Regions from separate parts of the Caballeronia sp. NCF2 genome, predicted to be linked through region 1. Evidence: riboswitches for the same ligand, from Rfam matches in the RefSeq annotation. Region 1 holds a riboswitch; the other holds the start of a gene.
What was found. A riboswitch is a leader RNA that binds a small molecule or an ion and turns the genes downstream of it on or off. The one in region 1 is predicted to bind thiamine pyrophosphate.
Positions count from the first base shown of each region.

Region 2: another riboswitch for thiamine pyrophosphate. It lies ahead of NCS02_RS12760 (FAD-dependent oxidoreductase); the one in region 1 lies ahead of thiC (phosphomethylpyrimidine synthase ThiC).

Region 1 covers NZ_JALQDN010000007.1:26,279-37,055, forward strand. The annotation lists gene recD (exodeoxyribonuclease V subunit alpha) at 1-1,573, shown strand, start outside; gene arfB (alternative ribosome rescue aminoacyl-tRNA hydrolase ArfB) at 1,570-1,983, shown strand; gene NCS02_RS05065 (hypothetical protein) at 1,985-2,509, opposite strand; gene NCS02_RS05070 (DMT family transporter) at 2,634-3,566, opposite strand; gene NCS02_RS05075 (L-lactate permease) at 3,686-5,287, opposite strand; gene NCS02_RS36275 (hypothetical protein) at 5,545-5,673, opposite strand; gene NCS02_RS05080 (hypothetical protein) at 5,934-6,455, opposite strand; gene NCS02_RS05085 (YMGG-like glycine zipper-containing protein) at 6,659-6,838, opposite strand; gene NCS02_RS05090 (hypothetical protein) at 6,870-7,091, shown strand; gene thiC (phosphomethylpyrimidine synthase ThiC) at 7,079-9,010, opposite strand; TPP riboswitch at 9,140-9,280, opposite strand; gene NCS02_RS05100 (EamA family transporter) at 9,501-10,442, shown strand.
Region 2 covers NZ_JALQDN010000030.1:25,038-35,814, forward strand. The annotation lists gene thiE (thiamine phosphate synthase) at 1-851, opposite strand, end outside; gene NCS02_RS12750 (thiazole synthase) at 848-1,654, opposite strand; gene thiS (sulfur carrier protein ThiS) at 1,678-1,875, opposite strand; gene NCS02_RS12760 (FAD-dependent oxidoreductase) at 1,892-3,034, opposite strand; TPP riboswitch at 3,222-3,346, opposite strand; gene NCS02_RS12765 (ABC transporter ATP-binding protein/permease) at 3,578-5,320, shown strand; gene NCS02_RS12770 (glutamate synthase subunit beta) at 5,390-6,856, opposite strand; gene NCS02_RS12775 (glutamate synthase-related protein) at 6,925-10,777, opposite strand, start outside.

The sequences.
Region 1 (10,777 bases):
CAGGCTCGCGTGCTCGCTCGTCGAACGTTCGCGCGATACGCGCATGACCGCTTCGCGAGAGGACATCGCGCGACAGGCCGAACGCATCGCGCGCTATTTCGGCCCGCGCGCGGATGACGACATCGACTGGCAGCGGGTCGCGGCGTTCGTCGCGCTGGCGGGACGGCTGACGATCGTGAGCGGCGGGCCGGGCACCGGCAAGACGACGACCGTCGTCGGCGTGCTCGCGTGTCTGCTCGACGCGGATCCGGACTTGCGGATCGCGCTCGCCGCGCCGACCGGCAAGGCGGCGCAGCGCATGCAGGAGGCGCTCATCGAACGCGCGGACAAGCTGCCGCCCGAACTCGCCGAACGCCTGCCGCGCACGTCGTTCACGTTGCAGCGATTGCTCGGCGTGCAGTCGGACGGGCGCTTCCGGCATCATCGCGACAATCCGTTGCCGTATGACGTGATCGTCGTCGACGAAGCCTCGATGATCGACGTCGCGCTCGCCGCCCATCTGCTCGAAGCCGTCGCGCCGGCGAGCCGTCTCGTGATGCTCGGCGACAAGGATCAACTGTCGGCGGTGGAAGCGGGCGCGGTGTTCGCGGAACTGAGCGCGGAGCCGTCGTTCAGCCATGCGGGCGTGGCGCGCATCGCGGCGGCGCTTTCGGTCGATGCGAAGCGCCTCGAAGCCGCATTGCCGACCGCCGCGCCCATCGACGATTCCGAGGGCTACGGCGATCTCTTCGACGCGAAGGCCGAGCCCGCGCTCACCGATTGCGTCGTGTGGCTGCAGAAGAACTATCGCTTCGGGCTCGATTCGGACATCGGGCGTCTGTCGATCGCAATCCGCAATGGCGACGAACGGGCCGCGCTCGATGCGCTCGATCCATCGGGCGAGCGCGCGGCCGTGCTCTTCGACGATGGCGACGCGACGCTGTCCGAGCGCACCCTCGCGCGTCTCGCGAAAGGCTTCGCGCCGTACGCGGACGCGCTATCGGCCGTGCTCGACGGCGAGCAAGCGGATCACGCCCGACTCTTCGATGCGCTGAATCGCTTCCGCGTGCTGTGCGCGACGCGCAAGGGGCCGCGCGGCGTCGACGAAGTGAACGCGCGCATCGCGGCGAAAGTGCGCGAGCAAGCGGGCATTGCGCTTGCACTCGGTGCACAGTGGTTCGCCGGACGGCCGGTGATCGTCACGCGCAACGACTACGCGCTCGGGCTTTTCAACGGCGATATCGGCATCGCGCTGCCGGGCGCCGACGGCCTGTTGCGCGTCGCGTTCCGCCTGGCCGATGGCGCGCTGCGCTACGTGTCGCCCGCTGCGCTGCCGCCGCACGACACCGCGTTCGCGCTCACCGTGCACAAGTCGCAAGGCTCGGAGTTCGAGCACGCGGCGCTCGTGTTGCCCGGCGCGTTCGTGCGCGTGTTGTCGCGCGAGCTGGTGTACACGGCGATCACGCGGGCGAAGCGCAGAGTCGAAGTGATCGGCTCGGCGGCGATCTTCGCGCAAGCCGTCCGGGAGCCGACGCGCCGCGACTCCGGGCTGGCCGCGAGAATGCGGCGCCTATCCAGGGAATTCGACCGATGACCATCACCGACAGCCTCGCCGTGCCGCCCAACGAAATCGAGCTGACGGCCGTGCGCGCGCAAGGCGCGGGCGGTCAGAACGTCAACAAGGTGTCGAGCGCGATCCATCTGCGCTTCGACATCCGCGGGTCTTCGTTGCCGGAGCACATCAAGGCGCGTCTGCTCGCGCTTTCCGACAGCCGCGTCACGCGCGAGGGCGTGATCGTCATCAAGGCGCAGGAGCATCGCACGCAGGACATGAATCGCGCGGCGGCGCTCGCGCGTCTCGACGAACTCATCCGCAGCGTGTCGGTCACGCGCCGCAAGCGAATCGCGACGAAGCCGACGCGCGCATCGCAGTTGCGGCGCGTCGAAGGCAAGGTGAAACGCGGCGCGATCAAGGCGGGACGCGGGCCGGTGCGTGGCGAATGACTCAGCTTTGCCACTTCGGCGGCATGTCGACGCGCGGCCCGAAGAACCACGACTTGAGCACGTCGCGTCCGATCACGCGGCCCAGTTCGGCGAACGCACAGTAGTTGCCGATCATCAGCACGAGAAGGATCTGGACGGCCCAGAACTGCGGCCAGTTGATATGCGCGATGAGCGCCTGATTCGCGGCAGCAAGGCCGTGGGTCTCCTTCCAGAAGTCCAGCAGCCGCTCGAGATAGTGCAGGATGCCAGCGATGGCCGTGTAGATCAGCGTTTTCCAGGCGGCGTTCCAGACCAGCGGACGGTCCGGATAGCGGTTGATGAACGGCAGCATGTTGGCGATCAGCACGGACTTGCCGAGAATCAGCGAAGCGACGAGCACTGACATCGACGAGGTCAGCGAAATGCCGGTGCCCATTACCATCAACGCGCGCACGATGGCGACGGCATGCAGGAGGATGAAAAAGAAAACGGTCGGCGGGACCATTTTCATCATTTCATGTTTGAGCTTGGCGAACAAATCGTGCATGACGGCTCCCGGCAAAAGCGCGAAGGATGACGCGGCGCCGCACGGCGTGCAACGGCATCCAAACAATTTCACCCTTGCGGACGATGCCGCCCGCACACCGCCGCTTTTCCCGAAAGCAGTATAGTCAGCGCGCGAATTTTCGCCGTCCGACGAACGGCACGCGTTTCACGACGCCCGTCGCGAGCGCGGTGCCCGCGAGCACGATCGCGCAGCCCGCCATCATGACGAGCGAGACGTGCTCGCCGAGAAAGAGCGCGCCCCACAGAATGCCGAACAGCGGAATCACGAACGTGACGGTCATCGCGCGCGCCGGGCCCGCGACCGCGACCAGATGGAAGTAGATGAAATACGCGATCCCCGTGCAGCCGATGCCGAGCGCGAGCACCGCGCCCCATGCGTGCGCGGAAACCGGCGCGGCGGGCCACGTAAAGAGCGCGATCGGCGCGAGCGTGAGCGTTGCGCCGATCATGCTGCCGGCCGCGTTGGTCATCGCGTCGACGTCCATCAGATACTTTTTCGCGAAGTTGCCCGCGACGCCGTAAAGCGCCGACGCCGCCAGCGCCGCCGCCGCCGCGAGCATGCCTTGCACCGGCAGCGCGGCGGCTTGCCCGGCGTGCTCCGGCGCGATCTGGTTCCACACCAGCACGAGCACGCCCGCGAAGCCGATCGCCATGCCGATCGTGCGCGCGGTCGTCAGGCGATCCTTGAGCCACAGGAAAGCGACGAGCGCGCCGAACAGCGGCGTCGTCGCGTTGATGACGGACGTGGCCCCGGCCGAAAGCGTCAATTCGGCATACGCGAAGAGACAAAACGGCGCGGCCGAGTTGAGAATGCCGACGGCGAGCAACTGAAGCCAGCGTTTCTTCAGCGTCGCGGCGGTTTGGGCGAGCGGCCGCCGCGAAAGCAGCATCGCGATCAGGAACACGGCGCCGATGCCCACGCGCACGGCCATCAGCGGCGCGACGCCGAACTCGGCGACGCCCACGCGGATGAAGAGAAACGACGCGCCCCACAGGGCGGCGAGGACGATCAGTTGCAGCAGATTGGCGGGTGACATGGCGGGCGGACTTCGCAAGGCTCATCGAAAGTCCGCGCATGTTAGCACCGCGTTCGTCTCAGAAATGGTCCGCCGGACGAAAGCGCAAGAAGCGGGAGAAACAGGGGAAGCGCGAAAGCTCAATGCGGCGGGATCATCCACGTCAGCACGTTTTGCTGCAGCCACACGAGCACGCCGAGCAGGATCGTCAGCAAGATCGAATGCTTGAACGTGCGCGCGAACACGAGGCCTTCCTTGCCCTTGAGCTCGGTGGTCGCGACGCCGGTCGAGATGTTTTGCGGCGAGATCATCTTGCCCATCACGCCGCCCGACGAATTGGTCGCCGCCATCAGCACCGGATTGAGGTTGAGCTGGTTCGCCGCGACGACCTGCAGATTGCCGAAGAGCGCGTTGCCCGACGTGTCGCTGCCGGAGAGGAACACCGCGACCCACCCGAGGAACGCGGACACGAGCGGGAAGAACGGCCCGACCGACGCCACGCCCAGACCGAGCGTGTAGTTCATGCCCGAGTAGTTCATCAGATACGCGAGGCCGACGATCGTCGCGACCGTCAGAATGGCGATGCGCGTCTGCACCCACGTATCGCCGATCGCCGCGACGTATTCGCGCGCGGGCAGCTTCACCATCAACGCGGTGATGATCGACGCGACCAGGATCGCCGTGCCCGTCGCGAGTGGCTGGAAGTCCCAGATCGCGCCGTAAGGCTGCTTGTAGAGCGTGATGTAGACCGCCTTGTCGAGGCCCGGCCACGCGATTTTCACGTCGCCGATCATGAAGATCTTGAGCACCGTCCACACGATCACGACCACCGAGACCACGATCCACGGCACCCAGCCCTGGCCGCCCGGAATCGCCGAACGCGTCGCGCCGGCGCGCTCGACGTTCACCGCGAAGCGCTCGTCCGCGACCGGCTTCCACACGCGCAGGAACGCGATCGTCACGATCAGCGAGACGAGCGACGAAAGCACGTCGGTGAGCGCATAGCTGATGTAGTTCGACGTCACGAACTGCGTCAATGCGAACACGCCGCCCGAGACGAGCAGCACGGGCCAGATACGCATCATGTTGCGAAAGCCCGCGTAGATACCGATCACATAGAAGGGCAGAAAGAGCGCGAAGAACGGCAACTGGCGACCGACCATTTTGGCGAGCGCATCGGTGGGCAGGTGCGTGACTGCGCCGAGCACGGTGATCGGCACGCCGAGCGCGCCGAACGCGACCGGCGCCGTGTTGAAGATCAACGTGAAGGTGAGCGCTTCGAGCGTCGGGAAGCCGAGCAGGATCAAGAGCGAACTCGTGATCGCGATCGGCGTGCCGAAGCCCGAAATCCCTTCGAGCAGCGCGCCGAACGAGAAGCCGATCACGACGAGCACGATGCGCCGGTCGTTCGGCAGGTTATCGACCATCCACATGCGAAATGCTTCGAAGCGCCCCGAGCGTTGCGCGACGTTGTAGAGCAGGATCGCGGCGAAGACGATCCACATGACCGGCCACAGCGCGAACACGGCGCCGGCCGCGACCGAATCGAGCGCGAGCCCGACCGGAAAATGCCAGCCCGCGATGGCGATGACGAGCGCAAGGACCAGCCCCGCGAGCGACGCCTGCCACGCGGGACGGCGCGCCCAGCCGAGCAGCACGAGCACGAGGATGATCGGCAGCGCGGCGACGATGAAGGATGCGAACAGGGAATTGGCGATCGGGGTGAGTAGCTGGTGGAACATCGGGTCTCCTTCGTTCTGTCATGAACCGAAGCGGCGCCAACGCGAAGCCGCGATGCGCGTGGAGTTCGATGTCCGGTCGCCGGCTTAAGCAACCGCATAACGCGCACACTAAGAATAGGGCGCGAAGGGCATGCGTCAAGGCGTGAATGCCCGTCCATTCCGGCCACGGCGTGGCGCGCAGAGGTGAATGGACGTGAAGGGACGCGCCGCTTGCGGGCGCGTCATCGATGCGGACGGAGAAGCACGGACGAGCGCGATCAGCCCTCGGCGACGGCGCTCGGCGCGCTCTCGTCGCGACCGGCCGATGGCGTCTGGCGGAAGACCCACACGGTCAGAAGGCCGAGCGAGGCGAAAATCCACAGCAGGAAAAACACGAAGGCCATCATGTCCGATCCCCCGATACGGAAACGTGCGCGGAACAACGGTTATCGCCGTTGCGACTCGATGCAGGGAAGCTATGTAGCCAAAACCGTGCCAATCATCTGGCGAATAGTGGCGAAGCCTTGTCGGATAAGGAAAGTGCGCCGGCGCACGATGAAGCGCGTCGTGCGCGCGAGCCCGTGTCGAAAGGAAAATGTTGCAGCAGTGTTACGCGGCAAGGCGACAAACGGCTTTTTGTCTCATCTGGCGTATCGCGGCGCGGCGATCAGTGTCCGCGGCCGCCGCCTCCGCCGCCATGCCAACTGCCGCCGCCGCCGTGCCAGCCGCCGCCCCCATGCCACCCGCCGCCGTGCCATCCGCCACCGTGGTAGCCGCCGCGATAGCCATGTCCCCAGCAGCATCCGCTGCCGCCCCAGTAGCCGAAGCTGAACGAAACCGCCGGATAACCGTAGCCGTAGCCGTAGTACGCCGGATAGCCGTAGTACGGGTAAGCCGCATACGGCGGGTAATACGGATAGGGATACGTCCGGTAGTAGTCGGAGTACGACGAGCCGACGGCGTATTCGTACTGTGGCGGCAAGGTCGCGGATGACGTCGGCGTGGCCGCCGTGCCGGACGCGGGCAACGCAAATTCCCGCTGCGTGTAGGTCGCGCCGACGACAGGCGCGGGCGGATAAGCTGGATAAGCCGGATAACCGTAAGGGTAATAACATCCGCCGAGAAGAAGCCCGGCGGCGAGCGCTGCGGCGGCCGTCCCCGGTCCGGACATGCTGCGGGCGGAAATCATGGCACTGCTCCTTGCGTTACGGCTTGCGGGACGTGGGATCGAATGAAATTGGCCCCTTAAGAAGCAGCTTAGTCGAACGACAACCGGGAGGCGCGCCGCGTGATGTGAAAAAGCATTGCGGCGCGCCTTTATGTAACAGAAATGAAACAGCGGGTCGTTGATGGCGGCGAAACGCGTCCGTTGCGTCGTAGACGATGTTCGCGCTACTTCCCGACCTGATTGCCGATAATCCCGCCGACCGCCGCGCCGCCGAGCGTCGAAAGCGCGCTGCCGCCGATCACCGCGCCGCCCGCCGCACCGACGCCGGCGCCGATAGCCGTATCCCGTTGACGCGTGGTCATGTCGCCGCAAGCGGTCAGTCCTCCCAGAAACCCAACGATCATTGCAGCGGCGCCGATCTGTTTGATGATTTTCATGTCGACTCTCCAATTCGAAGATGAGATGAATCGGCTGCGGTTCGGCCGCATTTGCGCCGGTTCACGCACTCAACCAGCAGAAAAGATGCCCGAATCGTCGGATGAACCGCTCATTCAGGCCCGACAAGGCTTTGCGCCCGGCGCACACATAAAAAACGGCCTGCCGCACGCGCTGTGCGACAGGCCGTTGTCAGCGAGTCAGAAGCTTCAGGTCGGCTGATAGATTTCCGAGCCCTTTTTCACGAACTCGATCGCCTTCGTCTCCATGCCCTTGGCGAGCGCCTCGCTTTCGCTGACACCTTGCTTCGCCGCGAAATCGCGCACGTCCTGCGTGATCTTCATCGAGCAGAAGTGCGGGCCGCACATCGAGCAGAAATGCGCGACCTTCGCGGAATCCTTCGGCAGCGTTTCGTCGTGGAATTCGCGCGCCTTGTCCGGATCGAGACCGAGATTGAACTGGTCTTCCCAGCGGAATTCGAAGCGTGCCTTCGACAGCGCGTTGTCCCGCACCTGCGCGCCCGGATGACCCTTCGCGAGATCGGCCGCGTGCGCCGCGAGCTTGTACGTGATGATGCCTTCCTTCACGTCGTCCTTGTTCGGCAGCCCCAGGTGTTCCTTGGGCGTGACGTAGCAGAGCATCGCGGTGCCGAACCAGCCGATCATCGCAGCGCCGATGCCCGACGTGATGTGGTCGTAACCCGGCGCGATGTCGGTCGTCAGCGGCCCGAGCGTGTAGAAGGGCGCTTCGTCGCACCATTCCAGTTGCAGGTCCATGTTTTCCTTGATGAGCTGCATCGGAACGTGGCCGGGGCCTTCGATCATCACCTGCACGTCGTGCTTCCACGCGATCTGCGTCAGTTCGCCGAGCGTCTTCAGTTCGCCGAGCTGGGCTTCGTCATTGGCGTCGTAGATCGAGCCGGGGCGCAGGCCGTCGCCGAGGGAGAACGAGACATCGTATTGCTTCATGATTTCGCAGATGTCTTCGAAGTGCTCGTAAATGAAGCTTTCCTTGTGATGCGCGAGGCACCACTTCGCCATGATCGAGCCGCCGCGCGACACGATGCCCGTCATGCGGTTCGCGGTCAGCGGCACGTATTGCAGGCGCACGCCGGCGTGAATCGTGAAGTAATCGACGCCTTGCTCCGCCTGCTCGATGAGCGTGTCGCGGAAGATTTCCCACGTCAGGTCTTCGGCCTTGCCGTTCACCTTTTCGAGCGCCTGATAGATTGGCACCGTGCCGATCGGCACCGGCGAATTGCGGATGATCCACTCGCGCGTTTCGTGGATGTGCTTGCCGGTCGACAGATCCATGACCGTGTCGCCGCCCCAGCGAATTGCCCACGTCATCTTGTCGACTTCCTCGCCGATCGACGACGTGACCGCCGAATTGCCGATGTTCGCGTTGATCTTCACGAGGAAGTTGCGGCCGATAATCATCGGCTCGCTTTCCGGGTGATTGATGTTCGCGGGGATGATCGCGCGGCCGCGCGCCACTTCCTCGCGCACGAATTCAGGCGTGATTTCCTTCGCCGCGTCCTTGCCGAACGCCGCCGCGCCGAAGGCTTGTCCGGCGTGCTGGCGGCCCATCATCTTCGCGAGCTTTTCGCCGTTGGGGCCGCTCGTGCGCAGGCTTTCGAGATACTCCGCGCGACGCTGGTTCTCGCGAATCGCGATGTACTCCATCTCCGGCGTGATGATGCCTTGCCGCGCGTAGTGCATCTGCGAGACGTTCTTGCCGGCGAGCGCGCGGCGCGGATGACGGTGCAAACCCGGAAAGCGCAGTTCGGCCGTTTTGGGATCGGCGGCGCGCTCGCGGCCGAACTCGCTCGACAGGCCGCTCAGTTCCTCGGTGTCGCCGCGCTTTTCGATCCACGCGCCGCGCAGCGCGGGAAGACCGCTGCGAATGTCGATCTGCGCGTCGGGGTCGGTGTACGGGCCCGACGTGTCGTACACGTAGACGGGCGGATTCTTCTCGCCGCCGAAGCCGTCGGGCGTGTCGGATTGCGTGATCTCGCGCATCGGCACGCGGATGTCGGGCGTCGAACCTTCGACATAGACCTTGCGCGAGTTCGGCAGCGGCGCGATGGCGGCGGCATCGACGACGGCGTTTTCCGAGAGGAACTTCGGGTTGGCATTCATGTGCTTGATCTCCTAAGGGACGATTTTTTTCAGCACGAGCGATGTCGTAGCTCGTGGTGACTCAGGAGCTAAACAGGGAGGAACGAGATGGAAAGGTACGGGTTCGGTTGAAGTGGCGTGGACTGCGGCCTATGGAACCCGAACGCTTCCCTGCGCTGGCATTATCCAGATCAGGTTCAAAGGGTATTTCTCACCCACGCCACACGAAGCGCTTCGCCGATGAAACCGCACGAAACCGCGATGTGCAACGCAGGACCCCCGCGTTAGCAGCCGACACGTTACACCGCGGCGTGGCGTCTTGGCAACCATCCCGAAAATGAGCCGATGGATGCGAGCGCTTACTGCATAATGTCGGGCGCCGCGGATTTCCGGGTTTTCCCGAAGGTCGCGCGGTCCTTCCTCGCGCCATTCCCCTTTGCTTTACGCCATGTCGTTCTGTCTGGTTTTGCCCGTTTTTCTCCGGCGCGCAGCCGTCGCCGCGGAGTGATGCATGTCCGCTCTGCCTCCGCCGCGCCTGCCGTTCAGCTTCCCTGACCGTTTTCCGTTTCGCGCGCCGCGCTCTTTCAAAGGGCAGGTCGCGCTTGCGCTGACGGTCGTCTATCTCGTTTGGGGATCGACGTATCTCGGCATCCATCTCGCGCTCGAATCTTTTCCGCCGTTGATGCTCGGCGGGCTGCGCAATCTGTTCGCGGGCATCGGGCTATTCTTGATCGCGGTGCATCGCAAGTCGGTGTGGCCCAGCGCGCGGGAAGTGCGCAACGCGGCGATCGTCGGCACGTTGCTGGAAGGTCTGTCGAGCGGGATGATGGCTTACGGCATGCGGACCGTGGGGACCGGCACGGCCGCCGTGATGGTCGCGACGGTGCCGCTTTTCGCGACGATCTTCACCGCGCTCAGCGGACGCGGCGTCGCGAAAGGCGAGTGGTTCGCGGTGGCGCTGGGTCTGCTCGGGATCGTGCTGCTGAATCACGGCGATCCCTCGCCGAGTTCGACGGTCGGCACGCTGGCGATTCTGTGCGCCGCGATCTTCTGGGCGGGCGGCGCGCATCTGGCGACGCGCCTGCCGCAGCCTTCCGATTTGCTGATGTCGACGGCGCTGCAGATCGGTTTGGGCGGATTAATCGCGACGGCGATCGCGTTCGCATCGGGCGAGCGGTTGGCGAGCGTCGGCGTCGGCGCGGGGTTCTCGTTTTTGTATCTCGTTGTGATCGGTTCGATGGCCGCTTATGTCGCGTATAACTTTCTGATACGCAATACGAGCACGATCGTCGCGACGAGTTGTCTTTATGTGAATCCGGTGGTGGCGGTTGGTTTGGGCGCGCTGCTGCTCGGGGAAATCGTCACGCAATGGACCGTGATTGCGACCGTTGTCATTCTGCTTTCCGTTGGGCTTTCGTTCTGGTTTGATCAGCGGCGGCGGGGACTTCTCTGAACGCACCATCCTTGTAAAAACCGCTTCTCGTCACGCGGCGACGCTGCATTGATCGATGCAGCACCGCGCGGGGTCTTCGCGCATCCCGAGCAATTCCTCTAACGAATCCGAAACCCTTTCCGGACGGGCCTCAGCGGCCGATACACGCCATCGTCGCACCGTCTCGGGGCATGCTCATTGCTCAACGCATGCGCCACTTCGACGGCAAATCTGATCGATCGAAATGGCAAGAGGGAAACCCAAATCGGGCCCGGCGAGCGAGCGCGCAAAGTCCTGCGGATGCCTAATCGTCCGGACCCGGATGACGATGTGGCCGATCAAATCAAATCAAATTA
Region 2 (10,777 bases), on a different contig from region 1:
ACTTTCGTCGTGGTCGGGAAGACGGCGCCGAGCGCAAGGTAGCTCGGCTTGAAGTGCAGCGCGCGCAACATCTCGTAATAGCCGTGCGTCGACAGACCGAGCCGCACGCCGGCTTTCGCGATGGCGCTCAGGTCGGCCGTCTGCACGTCTTCCTGTCCGAGGTGCACGCCGTACGCGCCCGCCGCAATCGCCTCGCGCCAATGATCGTTGATGAAAACCTGTGCGTCATGCCGACGTCCCGCCTCGACCGAGCGCGAGATTTCGCGCTGCAAGTCGGCGGCGTCGGCGGTTTTGCGGCGCAGTTGCGTCGTGCGGACGCCGAGATCGAGCACGCGCTCGACCCAGTCGGCGCTCGGCAGCACCGGATACAGGCCGAGCCGATCGGGGCACGCCGGGAATCCGCCTTCGGGCGCGGCGGGCAGATCGGCGACGCGCGGAAACGTCGCGAAATCGACGGGCCACGCGTCGTCCTTGTTCTCATCGCCCGCGCGCCAGGCGAGCGCGAGCGTCAGCGCGTCGTGCGGCTCGAAATTGCAGTCGAGGAAGGCGGCGAGCGCGGAAAGCCAATCATCCGACCATTCGCCTTCGAGCGCGAAACGCTCGTCGCCACGACGCAGCGTGACGCGATCGCCATGCGCTTCGAGGATTGCCGCGGCGCCGTTCGCGGCCACATCGTGCGGCTCGTTGAACACGATGATGTCGCTCGCCTGCGGCGATTCCGGCGCGGTCAGGCAGATGCGCCAGCGCGTTTCCGCCGCGGGCCATTCGCCGAGACGCGCGCGAATCCGCTCGGCGACTTCAGTCAGCTCGTCCGCCGGCGGCCAGAACACTTCACGATTCAACAAGCTCATGCCGCGCCTCCGTCCTGATGCCAGAACGGCATGCCGACGACCGGCGTGCTCGCCTGCGCGCTGTCGCGCTCGGCCATGGGGCCCGCGAGGAACGCGGTGCGCCCCGCTTCGACGCCGAGCGCGAACGCGCGCGCCATCTGCGGCGGGAAGGTTGCCTGCGAGACGGCCGTGTTGAGCAGCACGCCATCGAAGCCCCATTCCATCACCTGACACGCATGCGACGGCACGCCGAGACCGGCATCGACGATCAGCGGCACATCCGGCAGACGCTCGCGCAAGGTGCGCAGCCCGTATGGATTCGTCACGCCCTTGCCCGTGCCGATGGGCGCGCCCCACGGCATCAGCGCTTCGCAGCCGGCATCGAGCAGACGCCGGCCGATGACGAGATCTTCCGTGCAGTAAGGCAGCACCTTGAAGCCATCGCGGATCAGCTTGGCCGCCGCTTCGACGAGGCCGATCGGATCGGGCTGCAGCGTGTAGTCGTCGCCGATCAATTCCAGTTTGATCCACGGCGTCTCGAACACTTCGCGCGCCATGTGCGCGGTCGTCAGCACCTCGTCGACGCTCTGGCAGCCCGCCGTGTTCGGCAAAAGCGCGACGCCGTGGCGCTTGAGCACATCGAAGAAGCCGGCTTCCCCGGTCTCCGACTGACGGCGCAGCGCGACCGTGACCATGCCCGGCCGAGCGGCGTCGATGGAGTCGGAAAGCGATTGCAGCGACGGATAACGCGACGTGCCGAGCAGCACGCGGCTCGGAAACGTCTCGCCGTAGAGCGTGAGGACGTCGGCGGTGGAAATGGTCATGGTTCGATCCTTCGGTTCGGAGTTCAGCCGCCCGCGACGGGCGACACGACGTCGAGCTTGTCGCCGGCGACGAGCGTTTTCGTGGCGTGTTCGCCGCGCGCGACGAACTGGCCGTTCAGCGCGACCGCGAACGGCGGTTTCGCGCCGAACGCGGCGAGCGCGTCGGTGACGGTGGTGGCGTCGGGCAAATCGAAGACGCGCTGATTGATGTGGATGTTCATGGTTGTTTCCTGATGACTAGAGCGCTGGCGCAACCGCGAACTCGCCGTGCAGCAGTTCGGGCCAGCGCGCGGCGCTGCGGAAATCGGAGAAGGCCTCGGCATCGGCGATATCGCCGGAAGCGAGCGCGTCGGCGAGACGGCACGCGGCATCCGCGACTTCGGGCGCGATCATGAAGCCGTGCCGGTACAAGCCGTTCACGCGCAAGGTCCGCGCCCCGTCCCAGACGATCGCCGGCCGGTGATCCGGCAAGGTCGGCCGGCAATGCGAGTTCAGTTCGAGGATGCGCGCCTCGCCGAAACCCGGATGCACCGCGAACGCGGCGCTCAGCAGCTCGAGCGCCGAACGTACGCTCACGGGCGACATGTCCTCGCCCTCGACTTCCGTCGCGCCGATCACGTAGAGATCGTTCTCCTTCGGCGCGATGTAGAGCGGATAGCGCGGATGCAAGAGCCGCACCGGCCGCGTCAGCCCGATGCCCGGCGCGTGCACGCGCGCGACTTCGCCGCGAATGCCGCGCAGCGCGGGCCACGCGGGCTTCCCGCCGAGGCCGCGGCAATCGATGATCCAGCGCGCGTCGGGCATCGCATCGACGGCGGTGTTCCAGTGCGTACGCACGCCGCGCGCGGCAAGTCCGGCGGCGAGCGCGCCAAGCGCCTGACGGTTGTCGAGTTGGCCTTCGTTCGGCAGCAGCCAGCCCTGCGCGAAGCGCGTTCCGAGCGCCGGCTCGGCTTGCGCGACTTGCGCGCCCGCGAGCTTGACGAAGCCGCCGTCGAGCAGATCGGCGGGCGAATTGGCCTTGAGACGGCGTTCGAAGAGCGGCGCTTCGGCGCGATCCGCGCCGTGCCAGACGACGAGCGTGCCGTTGCGCTGAAAGAAAACCGGCTCGGGCAATTGCGCGATGAGTTCAGGCCAGCGTTCGAGCGATGCCGCCCCCAGCCCGACGACGAGCGGCTCCGCGCTCGCCGCTTCCGCGAGCGGCGCGAGCATGGCGGCGGCGACCCACGCGGCCGACTGTGTGCCGGCGGCGTCGCCGCGTTCGTAAAGCGCGACGTCGTGGCCCGCGCCCGCGAGTTGCCAGGCGACGAGCCGTCCGACGAGCCCGCCGCCGACGACGGCGAAATCCGGCCGGCGCGCGGCGCCCTGATCGATTCTGTTCATCAATTCGATGTCTCCATACGCGTAACGCTGCGCTGCACGATGGAGACGAAAGACGCGATCCCGATCGTGCTGGCGCGGCGCCACATCACGAGGACGAAATCAGCGGGAGAGACCGGCTCGGCAGCGCATGAAGCGCGCCGGGCGCGAAGAAAGGACTGGAAGAGACTGGAGGAATGGCGCGAGGCTCGCGCGGTCTCCGGAAACTTCCCTCGCCGGTATTACCCGGATCGGGTGCAAAGGGTCTCTCTCAGCCTCGCCGCGCTGCCGACCGTTCCGGCCGCCGATGCACGCGAAGCACCCCTGTTTCGTCGAGGGTCATTAAAACATGAAAGGCGAAGGCGCTGCAAACCGGGATTCCCCGCCTTTTATCGTGCGCGGCGGCACTCTGGCACAATGCCGCGAACATGGTTCGCAGGACGATCGCCCGAAATTAAGTGAGCGTTAAGCGAACCCCGGAACAATCTGCGGAGCCGGAAAACGCCGCGCGCGGCCCGGCCGCGGACGTAACAATCGGGCGCCACGAGGCGCATCAGCAGGAAGCTCATGACCAACACCCATACCGAAAGCACGCAGCAGAAGGCCGACGAAGTCTCGGCGTGGAGCCTCATCAAGCCCTACTGGGTGTCGGAGGAGCGCGGCTTCGCGTGGGGCCTTCTCGTCGCGATCATCGCGATCAACATGACCGTTGTGTGGATCAACGTCCGGCTCAACAGCTGGAACGCCGACTTCTACAACGCGCTGCAGAACAAGAACGTCAAGGACTTTCCGCATCTGCTGCTGATCTTCACGGGCCTCGCGTTCGCGTACATCCTGCTCGCGGTGTACGGTCGATATCTGCGGCAGATGCTCGCGTTTCGCTGGCGTCAATGGCTCACCAACCGCTTTCTGGAACAATGGCTCGGTGACAAGGCGTTCTACCGCATCGAGCGCGACCGCCTCGCCGACAACCCCGACCAGCGTATTTCCGACGACCTGCAATCCTTCGCCACCACCACGCTTTCGCTCTCGCTCGATCTGCTTTCGACGCTCGTCACGCTCGTCACTTTCATCACGATTCTCTGGACCATCGCGGGCGCGCTGACCTTCTCGCTCGGCGGCACGCCGATCACGATTCCGGGCTATATGGTCTGGGCCGCCGCGCTCTACGCGATTCTCGGCTCGCTGATCATCCAGAAGGTCGGGCATCCGCTCGTGTCGATCAACTATCAGCAGCAGAAGGTCGAGGCCGATTTCCGTTTCGGCCTGATCCGCGTGCGCGAGAACGCCGAACAGATTGCGTTTTATGACGGCATCGCGACCGAAACGGCGAACGCAAAGACCATCTTCCAGCGCATTCGCGACAACTGGTGGTTGATCATGAAGTACACGAAGCGCATGACCTTCGTGCTGTCGTTCTACGGGCAGATCGCGATCATTTTCCCGATCATGGTCGCCGCGCCGCGCTACTTCGCGGGCGCGTTTTCGTTCGGCGTGCTGATGCAGATTTCATCGGCGTTCGGCACGGTCAGCGATTCGTTTTCGTGGTTCATCAACAGTTATTCGACGTTGGTCGAATGGCGCGCGACCGTGAATCGTCTGCGCGAATTCAAGCGCGTGATGCGCTCGACGCATATCCGCGAAGAAACGTCGCCGGCGACGGAGCGCGGCGGCATCAACCTGCACTACACGAGCACGCCGTCGCTCACGACGAACGGGCTCATGCTCGCGCTGCCCAACGGCACGCCGCTTTCGCGCGTGGCGAACGTGTCGATCGAGCCGGGTTCGCGCTGGCTGGTCGTCGGTCCATCGGGCTCGGGCAAGAGCACGTTGATGCGCGCGCTCGCGGGTCTTTGGCCGTTCGGCGACGGCACGATCGACGCGCCCGTCGACGCGAAGATGATGTTCGTCCCGCAGATGAGTTATCTGCCGATCGGCACGTTGCGCGCGGCGCTTTCGTATCCGTCGGCGGGCGGAACGTTCAGTGATGAAGAGTCGCGCGACGCGCTGCGTCTGTGCAATCTCGAGGCGTATGCGGATCGGCTGGAGGAAAGCGCGCATTGGGCGCGGAGTCTGTCGCCGGGCGAGCAGCAACGGCTTGCTGCCGCGCGCGTGCTGTTGCACAAGCCGGACTTCGTGTTCCTCGACGAAGCCACGAGCGCGCTCGACGCCGAGAACGAGATGCATATCTACAACATGCTGGTCGAGCGGCTTCCGAAGGCGGCGATTGTGAGCGTGGCGCATCGCGAGTCGGTCGCGATGTTCCATGATTACAAGATCGAGATCGAGAGGGCGATGGCGGAGGTTTGACCCGTCCGCGCTCAAAAGCAAAAGGCCACGCGATTGCGTGGCCTTTTTGCATGAAGCGTCGAGCGACGCTTACCGCGGCAACTCGCTCGATCCCATCAGATACGCATCCACCGATCGTGCGCACTGACGTCCTTCGCGAATCGCCCAGACGACCAGCGACTGCCCGCGACGCATATCGCCGGCGGTGAAGACTTTATCGACCGACGTGTAATACGCCTTGTCGCCTTCGGTCGCGGCGCGCACGTTGCCGCGCGCATCCTTCTCGACGCCGAACGCATCCAGCACCGGCGACACCGGCTGCGTGAAGCCCATCGCGAGCAGCACGAGATCGGCCTTCATCTCGAACTCGGAACCCGGCACTTCCTGCATCTTGCCGCCCTTCCACTCGACGCGCACGGCGATCAGCTTCTCGACCTTGCCGTTCTTGCCTTCGAAGCGCTTCGTCGCAACCGACCAGTCGCGCTCGCAACCTTCTTCATGCGACGACGACGTACGCAGCTTGATCGGCCAGTACGGCCACACGAGCGGCTTGTTCTCTTCCTCGGGCGGCTGCGCGAGCAGTTCGAACTGCGTCACGCTCTTCGCGCCATGACGATTCGACGTGCCCACGCAATCCGAACCCGTATCGCCGCCGCCGATCACGACGACATGCTTGCCCTTCGCGAGCAGTTGATCCGGCAGCTTGTCGCCCGCGTTGACCTTGTTCTGCTGCGGCAGGAATTCCATCGCGTAGTAGATGCCTTCGAGCTCGCGCCCCGGCACCGGCAGATCGCGCGGCGTTTCCGAGCCGCCCGCGATCACGACCGCGTCGAACTGTTCCTTCAGCTCGTCGGGCGTGATGGTTTCCTTCGCCGTATTCGCGATGTATTCCGGCAGCGCATCCTTGCCGATGAACACGTTCGTGCGGAACGACACGCCTTCCGCCTCCATCTGACGCATGCGGCGATCGATCAGCCACTTCTCCAGCTTGAAATCGGGGATGCCGTAACGCAGCAGACCGCCGATGCGATCGTTCTTCTCGAACACGACGACTTCATGGCCCGCGCGTCCGAGTTGCTGCGCGGCCGCGAGACCCGCGGGCCCCGAACCGACGACGGCGACCTTCTTGCCCGTCTTGTGCTTCGGCGGTTGCGGCACGACCCAGCCTTCGGCGAAAGCCTTGTCGATGATCGCGTGCTCGATCGACTTGATGCCGACCGGATCGTCGTTGATGCCCAATGTGCACGCCGCTTCGCACGGCGCCGGGCAGATGCGGCCCGTGAATTCCGGGAAGTTGTTGGTCGAATGCAGCACGTTGATCGCGCTCTTCCAGTCCTGCTGGAACACGAGATCGTTGAAGTCCGGAATGATGTTGTTGACCGGGCAGCCGTTGTTGCAGAACGGAATGCCGCAGTCCATGCAGCGCGCGCCTTGAACCTTCGCGTCTTCATCGGTCAGCGCGGCGACGAATTCCTTGTAATGCTTGACGCGGGTAAGCGGAGCTTCGTACGCCTCGTGGCGGCGTTCGAACTCGAGAAAACCGGTTGCCTTGCCCATTTCTTTCTCTGTATTTGGTGAGGATCGCGGGCGCTCCCGGAGCGCGCGTCTGTCTGATTGAACGAGGCTTAAGCCGCGACCGCTTCCTTGCCCTTCTTCGCGCCCATTTCGGTGAGCGCGCGACGGTACTCGGTCGGGAACACCTTGACGAACTGACGGCGAGCCGAATCCCAGTTTTCCAGCAGCGACTTCGCGCGCGGCGAGCCGGTGAACTGGAAGTGACGCTCGATCAGCCCCTTGAGCAGCGCTTCGTCGGTCTTGCCGGCGTGCCACAGCGTGCGATCCACCGTGCGCTCCTGTTCGGCCTGCTGCAGCACCGGATCGAGCGCGACCATCGACTTGTTGCACTTGCCGGCGAACGCGCCTTCCGGGTCGTACACGAACGCGATGCCGCCCGACATGCCCGCCGCGAAGTTGCGGCCCGTCTCGCCGAGCACGACCACCGTGCCGCCCGTCATGTATTCGCAGCCGTGATCGCCCGTGCCTTCGACGACCGCCGTCGCACCCGAGTTGCGCACGCAGAAGCGCTCGCCCGCGACGCCGCGGAAATACGATTCGCCTTCGATCGCGCCGTACATCACCGTGTTGCCGCAGATGATGTTTTCCTCGGACTTGCCGCGGAAGTCGTTGGTCGGGCGAATGATGATGCGCCCGCCCGACAGGCCCTTGCCGACGTAGTCGTTGCCGTCGCCGACGAGATCCAGCGTCACGCCCTTCGCGAGGAACGCGCCAAAGCTCTGGCCCGCCGTGCCCTTCAACTGGATGTGAATCGAGTCGTCGGGCAGGCCGTCGTGACCGTGCGTCTTCGCGATGAGGCCGGACAGCATCGCGCCGACCGTGCGATTCACGTTGCGCACCGGCTGGATGAACGACACATGCTCGCCCTTCTCGATCGCCGCCTTCGACTTCTCGATCAGCACGTGATCGAGCGCCTTGTCGAGACCGTGATCCTGCACGTCGACGTGCTTGCGCGCGACGTCTTCGCCCACCGGCACCTGATAGAAGATGCGCGAGAAGTCGAGGCCCTTAGCCTTCCAGTGCTCGATGCCCTTCTTCATGTCGAGCAGATCGACGCGGCCGATCAGGTCGTCGAACTTGCGGATACCGAACTGCGCCATGATTTCGCGCACTTCTTCCGCAACGAAGAAGAAGAAGTTGACGACGTGTTCCGGCTGGCCCGAGAACTTCGCGCGCAGCACCGGGTCCTGCGTCGCGACGCCGACCGGGCACGTGTTCAGATGGCACTTGCGCATCATGATGCAGCCTTCGACGACGAGCGGCGCCGTCGCGAAGCCGAATTCGTCCGCGCCGAGCAGCGCGCCGATCACGACGTCGCGGCCGGTTTTCATCTGACCGTCGGCCTGCACGCGAATGCGCCCGCGCAGACGGTTCAGCACCAGCGTCTGCTGCGTTTCGGCGAGGCCGAGTTCCCACGGCGTGCCAGCGTGCTTGAGCGACGACAGCGGCGATGCGCCCGTGCCACCGTCATGACCCGCGATCACGACGTGATCCGCCTTCGCCTTCGCAACGCCCGCGGCCACCGTGCCGACACCGACTTCCGACACCAGCTTCACCGAAATGCTCGACGACGAATTCACGTTCTTCAAATCGTGAATGAGTTGCGCGAGGTCTTCGATCGAATAGATGTCGTGGTGCGGCGGCGGCGAAATGAGGCCGACGCCCGGCACCGAATAACGCAGCTTGCCGATGTATTCGGACACCTTGTGGCCCGGCAGCTGACCGCCTTCGCCCGGCTTCGCGCCCTGCGCCATCTTGATCTGGATCTGGTCCGCCGACGACAGATACTCCGCCGTCACGCCGAAACGTCCCGACGCGACCTGCTTGATCTTCGAGCGCAGCGAATCGCCTTCCTTCAGCGGGATGTCGGTGACGACTTCCTTGCCGATGATCGATTGCAGCGTGTCGCCGTTCTTGATCGGAATGCCGCGCAGTTCGTTGCGATAACGCGTTTCGTCCTCGCCGCCTTCGCCCGTGTTCGACTTGCCGCCGATGCGGTTCATCGCGACGGCGAGCGTGGCGTGCGCTTCCGTGCTGATCGAGCCGAGCGACATCGCGCCCGTCGCAAAGCGCTTGACGATTTCCTTCGCCGATTCGACTTCATCGAGCGGAATCGCCTTCGACGGCGACACCTTGAACTCGAACAGACCGCGGAACGTCATGTGACGCTTCGTCTGGTCGTTGATGATGTGGGCGTATTCCTTGTACGTCTGATACGAGTTGCTGCGCGCCGAGTGCTGCAGCTTGGCGATCGCATCCGGCGTCCACATGTGCTCTTCGCCGCGCACGCGATACGCATATTCGCCGCCCGCGTCGAGCATGTTCGCGAGGACCGGGTTGTCGCCGAACGCTTCGCGATGCAGATGAATCGCTTCTTCCGCCACTTCGAAGATGCCGATGCCGCCGACCTTGGTCGCCGTGCCCTTGAAATACTTCTCGACGAGTTCCGACGACAGGCCGACGCCTTCGAAAATCTGCGCGCCGGTGTAGGACATATACGTCGAAATGCCCATCTTCGACATGACCTTCAACAGGCCCTTGCCGACCGCCTTCGTGAAGTTGTAGATGACCTTCTCCGCCGACAGATCGCCCTTCAGGCCTTCGGCCATGTTGGCGAGCGTTTCCAGCGCGAGGTATGGGTGAACGGCTTCCGCGCCGTAGCCCGCGAGCAGCGCGAAGTGATGCGTTTCGCGCGCCGAGCCCGTTTCCACGACGAGACCCGTGCTCGTGCGCAGACCGTGCGCGACGAGATGCGAGTGGATCGCGGAGGTGGCGAGCAGCGCCGGGATCGCGACGTTGTCGCGGTCCATCTTGCGATCGGACACGATCAGGATGTTGTAGCCGGAGCGCACGGCATCCACGGCTTCCGCGCACAGCGACGCGATACGCGCCTCGATGCCTTCCTTGCCCCACGCCACCGGATAGCAGATGTTCAGCTCATACGAGCTGAATTTGCCGCCGGTGTACTTGTCGATCGCGCGGATCTTCGCGATGTCCTTGAAGTCGAGCACGGGCTGCGACACTTCGAGGCGCATCGTCGGGTTGATGTTCGTCGTGTCGAGCAGGTTCGGTTTCGGGCCGATGAACGAGTTGAGCGACATGACGAGGTTTTCGCGGATCGGGTCGATCGGCGGGTTCGTCACCTGCGCGAACAGCTGCTTGAAGTAGTTGTAGAGCGTCTTGTTCTTGTTGGACATGACCGCGAGCGGCGAGTCGTTGCCCATCGAGCCGACGGCCTCTTCGCCCGATTGCGCCATCGGCGCCATCAGGAACTTGAGGTCTTCCTGCGTGTAGCCGAACGCCTGCTGACGGTCCAGCAGTGCGGCGGCTTCGCGGCGCTGCGTTTCGACGTCTTCCGCCTTCGGCTCGATCTCGTCGAGCTTGATGCGAACCGCGTCGATCCAGCTCTTGTACGGCTTCGCGTTGGACAGGTTGTCCTTCAACTCCTTGTCCTCGATGATGCGGCCCTGCTCCATGTCGATCAGGAACATCTTGCCCGGCTGCAGACGCCACTTCTTGACGATCTTCGACTCGGGAATAGGCAGCACGCCGGATTCCGACGCGAGGATCACGAGATCGTCGTCGGTGACGAGATAGCGCGCCGGACGCAGGCCGTTACGGTCCAACGTCGCGCCGATCTGGCGGCCGTCCGTGAACGCGATGGCGGCGGGGCCGTCCCACGGTTCCATCATCGCGGCGTGGTATTCGTAGAACGCGCGGCGGTTGTCGTCCATCAGCGTGTGCTGTTCCCACGCTTCCGGGATCATCATCATCATTGCGTGGACGAGCGGGTAGCCGGCCATCACGAGCAGTTCGAGACAGTTGTCGAACGAAGCCGTGTCGGACTGGCCCGGATAGATCAGCGGCCAGAGCTTCGGCAGATCGTCGCCGAGCACGTACGAC